2 regions of the Psychrobacillus sp. FSL W7-1457 genome follow, and region 2 is predicted to be linked to the other one. Evidence: riboswitches for the same ligand, from Rfam matches in the RefSeq annotation. Region 2 holds a riboswitch; the other holds the start of a gene.
The links. Region 2 has a riboswitch for S-adenosylmethionine ahead of NSQ95_RS08565 (MetQ/NlpA family ABC transporter substrate-binding protein). Riboswitches for the same ligand answer to the same signal wherever they lie in the genome.
Positions count from the first base shown of each region.

Region 1: it holds a riboswitch for S-adenosylmethionine, as region 2 does, so the genes downstream of both, NSQ95_RS01025 (PLP-dependent transferase) here and NSQ95_RS08565 (MetQ/NlpA family ABC transporter substrate-binding protein) in region 2, are expected to answer to the same signal.

Region 1 covers NZ_CP151993.1:191,578-194,735, forward strand. The annotation lists gene NSQ95_RS01015 (YdcF family protein) at 1-515, opposite strand, end outside; gene NSQ95_RS01020 (glycerol-3-phosphate acyltransferase) at 534-1,175, opposite strand; SAM riboswitch class I at 1,320-1,436, shown strand; gene NSQ95_RS01025 (PLP-dependent transferase) at 1,558-2,850, shown strand; gene NSQ95_RS01030 (homoserine dehydrogenase) at 2,975-3,158, shown strand, end outside.
Region 2 covers NZ_CP151993.1:1,795,426-1,798,583, forward strand. The annotation lists gene NSQ95_RS08560 (ATP-binding cassette domain-containing protein) at 1-584, opposite strand, end outside; gene NSQ95_RS08565 (MetQ/NlpA family ABC transporter substrate-binding protein) at 780-1,589, opposite strand; SAM riboswitch class I at 1,683-1,797, opposite strand; gene NSQ95_RS08570 (pyridoxal phosphate-dependent aminotransferase) at 1,979-3,142, opposite strand.

The DNA of each region.
Region 1 (3,158 bases), 1.6 Mb from region 2:
GGTGTCCTAGCAGCTACCACATCAGCATTCCATCCTATTCCTTCGGCTATAATTTTTGCGCGCTGTAAATGGAAATCACTCGTAATAATGGTGACAGAGGTAACGCTGTCAGGGAGAAGCTGTTGGGAGTATAAAAGGTTTTCATACGTAGAGGTAGATTGATCTTCTACTATGATTCGACTCTCCTTAATTCCATTCTCTACAAGATAGTTCTTCATCACTATAGCTTCCTCTATATCCTCATCTTGTCCCTGTCCTCCAGTAACAACAAGTTTTACAGCTGGATACTTTTCAGCATATTCTAGTGCTGCTTCCAAACGATAAAGAAGTGCTAGAGAAGGTATATGTCCTTTTTTTACCTTTGCCCCTAACACAATGGCATACTCATTGGAACCGTCTGCCTTAGGCTTCAACCCGTCCTCGAGCCATTTGCTTGTAAGCATCCACATACCTAATCCGCTCGATGCGATTATTATTAATGGAATGACCACAATCCACCTCTTTTTTTTGCTCATTTAACTCACTCTTTTCCTTTAAAGCGAAGGCTTCTTTTTCTTTATAACGGAGGAGATTTTTGTCTCTTCCTTTCGTAATAATCGTTGGACATTTTCTATGTGTAAGAAGGAAGCCATTAAAAATAGGAAGCCAGCTATTAAAATTGGCCCTGCTCCATCTGCTGTCCAGACAGAGGCTCCTAAAAATATGAGATAAAAAAATAAAACTCCTATCAACAAATAATCCGTTAAAAGTGTAACGCAGATTAATATAAGCAATCCTGCCAGTCCGACCGGCCAGTGTAATGCAAGTAAAACCCCGATGATGGAAGCAGTGCCTTTCCCACCTTTAAATTTTGTGAAAACTGGAAAGTTGTGTCCTAAAATAACCGCGGCACCAGCTAGATAAAGAAGTAGATCCAGCTCTGATGAACTAAACAAGCTCCACTGCTCAGAAAGTACACGTACGCCAATAATCATAATGGCACCCTTTAATATATCTATGACTCCCACTAAAACACCATACTTCCAACCAAGTACGATAGTAGCATTGGATGCTCCGGAATTATTTAGGCCTTCTTTTTTTATATTAACTCCACTCATCCATTGAGCGAGTTTAGATCCATGTAGCGAACCAATAATGTAGCCTGTTAGGAGAATGCTAACAATCCAAACAACCATTCTATGACACCCCTTATAAAATTATTCTATCTATTATATTAAACGATTAAAAAAAGAAGAAGTTTCAGAATTTTTATAAAATGACTTGACATCTAAATATATGGAGACTTATACTGTGTAACAAGATGGAATACTAATCAAATACTCTTATCAAGAGTGACTGAGGGAATAGGCCCTAAGAAGTCCGGCAACCACCAAGTTCTATAACTTGGAAAGGTGCTAAATCCTACAAATTCTTTAATAGAATTTGGAAGATAAGAGGAGGAACATGTCATCAATTTGACCCCTCTTCTTAATTGAAGAGGGGTTTTTATAGTTGTCAGTTCTATAATCCTCTCTGGCCTCCAGCATCCATCTAATCTACTAAATCGGAGGAATTCAAATGACTAATCTTCAAAAAGAAACACTTCTATTGCACGGTGGACAAACGCCTGATCCAGTGACAGGATCTAGAGCAGTACCTATTTACAAAACAACCTCATATGTATTTCAAAACACAGAGCATGCACAAAATCTATTTGCCTTGAAAGAGACTGGTAATATCTATTCCAGAATCACAAACCCAACAGTAGATGTTTTTGAACAAAGAATTGCATTACTGGAAGGAGGAACAGCAGCAGTAGCACTTTCCTCAGGAGCAGCAGCCATAGCATTTTCTATTTTGAACATTGCTGGAGCTGGAGATGAAATTATAGCTGCTGAAAACTTATACGGAGGAACTTTTAATCTATTTGCACATACACTCCCACGTTATGGGATTACAGTAAAATTCGTAGATTCCTCTGACCCAGAAAATTTCCGTAAAGCTGTTACAGAGAAAACGAAAGGCTTCTTTGCAGAAATCATTGGAAATCCAAGCTTAAATGTTCTAGACGTAGAAGCTGTTTCAAAAATTTCCAATGAAGTAGGAGTTCCATTATTAGTAGATAACACATTTGCTACACCTTTTGGTTCAAATCCTATAGAGTATGGAGCTAACGTTGTTATACATTCTGCAACGAAATGGATTGGAGGCCATGGGACAACAATTGGTGGTGTAGTAGTAGACGGAGGGAATTTCAATTGGAACTCCGATAAATTTCCGGGATTTACAGAGCCTGATGTTACTTATCATGGGCTACGTTATGGAATCGACGTACCAAATGTGGCATTTGCAATTAAGCTAAGAGTTCAGTTGCTTCGGGATTTTGGTCCTACTCTTAGCCCAGAGGCAGCATTTTCCTTTCTTCAAGGACTAGAAACACTTCACTTAAGAGTGCCAAAACATAACGAAAATGCACAGAAGATTGCAGAGTACTTAAATGCAAATGAGGAAGTGTCATGGGTTAACTACTTAGGGCTTGAAAACCATCCAACGCACGAGCTGGCTAAAAAGTATTTAAAAAATGGCTTCGGTTCTATTCTGACATTTGGAGTGAAGGGAGGCAGAGAAGCAGGCAGACAAATTATTGATAATATTGAAATTTGGTCTCATGTTGCTAATGTAGGAGACGCAAAATCCTTAATTATCCACCCGGCTTCTACTACTCACCAACAGCTTACTCCAGAGGATTTAGAAAAAACAGGCGTTACAGAGGACCTAATCCGCTTGTCTGTTGGCTTGGAGGCAGTTGAAGACTTACAAAATGCACTCGAAAAAGTACTTTTGAGAAAAACAAATGTCCTCTCTAGGTAGAATTATATTGTATAATGAATAAAAATAGTCTACAATATGTAAAATAGTCAATAAATTTATTGAAATATTACACAAGTGCGATTATTTATATTCAATTGTACAGATTCATTTTGGAGGAGACAGCATGGCAAAAATAAAAGCAGCGATTTTAGGGTTTGGAACAGTCGGCCAAGGGATTTATCATATCGTAAATGAAAAAAGAGAAGACTTAAAAAAGTCATTAGGGTTGGATATTGAGATTTGTGCAATCCTGATAAATAATTTAGCAAAAGAAAGACCTGAAACTCCAGGAGTTTTGGTAACAGACG
Region 2 (3,158 bases):
AGAATAGTGATACCCAGCTCTTTATTTATTTTTAATAACAAATCTAGTATGGAATCAGTAGTTTCAGGATCCAATGCACTTGTTGCTTCATCGCTTAATAGTACTTCGGGTTCCTGTGCAAGGGCTCTAGCTATTGCGACGCGTTGTTTTTGCCCTCCTGAAAGCTGGTTTGGATAGCTTTTATACTTATCAGATAAACCAACTATTTCTAAGTACTTTTCTACTCTACTTTTTACTTCTGCTTTGTTATAGCCGAGTAGCTTTAATGGAATGGCAATATTATCATAAACAGTTGCTGTTTTTAGAAGGTTAAATCCTTGAAAGATCATTCCTATTTTATTTCGTACCATACGTAGCTTCGCCGGGGGAAGGGGGGTAATGTTATTGCCGTTTATGTATACTTTTCCGGATGTTGGTTTCTCTAATAGATTTACACAGCGAATGAGCGTACTTTTCCCTGCACCGCTATATCCTATAACACCATGAATTTCACCTTTTTTTACGTGTATGCTTACGTTATTAACAGCCTTAACCGTACTACTTTTACTGTTGAATTCTTTTGTAATATTTTCTAAAACTATCATGAATGATCTTCCTTTCTAAAGAAACGCCGGCAGACATAGGCGATTACGCTTTTCTAGTTGTCTAGCTTCGGCGTCTTGCCCCTCGGGGTCAAATGGGAAAATACTGCGGTGGCTGTGGATCTGCCTCCTCGCATTTTCCCATTTGCCTGTCGGTGCAGACATAGACTCCTACGCTTTTCTAACTACTTTTTACTTTTACCATCCTGGTAGTGCAGAACCTTGGAATTCTTCTTCAATAAATTCTCTAACTTCGTCTGAATGGTATGCTTTAATGAATTTTTGAATGACAGGGTCATTTTCATTTTCCTTACGAACAACAATATGGTTAACGTATGGTGAATCTGCTGACTCTAACAAAATAGATTCTTCTCCAGGGTTAATACCAGCTTCCAAAGCATAATTGGAATTGATTGCTGCTGCATCGACCTCACTAAGCTGTTTTACTATTTGAGCAGCCTCTAATTCAATAAATTCAAGGTTTTTAGGATTTTCTTCAATGTCATGAATAGAAGCATTTCCTTTTTTACCTTCTTTCACTTTGATAAAACCGTTCACTTCTAATATGTCTAAAGCTCGTGCACCTTGTGTTGGATCATTTGGTAGTCCAAAGGTAGCCCCATCTGGCAATTCTTCGAAGGATGAATACTTTTCAGAATAAACGCCCATTGGAAGTAAAATAGTCTCAGCGACTGGTACTAGCTCTGTATCATTATTTTCGTTGAATGAGTCAAGAAAAGGTAGAGTTTGATAACTGTTTGCGTCTAAGCTTCCTTCAGCAAGTGCTGTGTTTGGAAGTACGAAATCTGAAAAAGCCTTTATCTCAATTTCTAGTCCGTCGCGTGCTGCAACTTCCGCAACAACCTCAGTAACTTGTTCATGTGGACCTGACGTAACGCCAATAACTAATTTATTTTCATCTAATGGTCCTGAAGTAGCATCATCACCACAAGCCGAGAGTAACCCTGTTAATAAAACACCTGATAATACTAAGCTTAATTTTTTCATCGTAATTCCTCCTGAATATGTATTAATAAAAACGAATAAATATAAAAGCCTCTCTTTCAAAAGAAAGAGAGGCACACAAATATGTATGGTCCTCTCTTATCTTCCAAAACAAAAATGTTTTGCAGGATTTAGCACCTTTCTATACTTTTTTAGTATAGATGGTTGCCGAGCTTCAACGGGCCAGTCCCTCAGCTACTCTTGATAAGAGATAATAATCTATTAAGTTTTTCGTTTTTACTATAGAAAAAATTTACTACACTGCTCTATTGAAGTCAATAGATATTTTTATATTTTTATAATTGTTTAGAAAACTTCAAATAGAGAATTATATAAATAATTATGCATAAGCAATATTTAGCAAGAAGACTGAATCAGTGTTTCAGCAACTATTAAAAAAGCTGTAGCTTTTCTATTCTTTCTACGGCTTCGACGAGTCGATCCTCATCAACTAATAGCCCCACCCGTACATAACCTTCTCCATGCTTACCGAAGCCGTTTCCAGCAGCGACTGCAACATCAGCTTTTTCTAAAAGAAGGTCTGCAAATTCCTCGCTAGTATAGCCATTTGGAACTGGAAGCCAAGCGAAGAAAGAGCCTTCTGGAGCTTTTACGTTCCAACCAATTTTTCTACATGCCTCTATGAAAATGTTTCTTCTTTTTTCATAAAGTGCTACTAATTCATCCACACATTCTTGAGAGCCATTTAATGCTTCGGCTGCTGCAGTCTGAACCGCAGGAAAGAGACTGACAAAAAGATGATCTTGTATAATATTAATAGATTCAATGATTTTAGAATTACCGACTGCAAAACCCACACGCCATCCAGCCATATTATAGGTTTTAGAGAGTGTATACATTTCAATGCCGATTTCCTTTGCGCCTTTTGCTTCTAAAAAGCTAACTGGTTTCTTTCCATCAAACCCAATACCTCCATACGCAAAGTCATGTACAACGGCTATACCATTTTCCTTCGCTAAATCTACCGTTTCTTGAAAAAATTCTGAAGTGGCAGAAGCTCCAGTTGGGTTATTTGGATAATTCAAATACATCAGTTTTGCAGCTTCTTTTTGTTCTGTAGAAAGCTGCTCGTAATCTGGAAGAAAACTATTTTCCTCTAACAGGGGCATTGTTTCAAATTGTACATTGGCTAGCCCAATACCTGATAAGTAATCTGGATAACCAGGGTCTGGAAGAAGCATTAACTCGTTATCATTCATCAAAGCTAAAGGTAGTTCAACCAAACCAATTTTAGTTCCAAATAAAATAGCGACTTCTGTATCAGGATCCAAATTTACGTTGTATTCGCGCGAATAAAAATCTACTGCTGCTTGCTTCAACTCATTTATTCCTCTGAATGGAGAATATTTATGAGATTGAGGGTTTTTAGCAGCACTTGATAATGCTTTTACAATATGATCCGGTGTGGGCTGGTCGGGATTACCTTGTCCAAGATTTATCACATCTCTTCCTTCTGCCACAGCTTTCGAGACTTTTTGTACTAGTGTTGCAAAAAACTGGGGAGGGAGATTTTTTATACGATCAGAAAATTCCATGGGCAATACCTCTTTT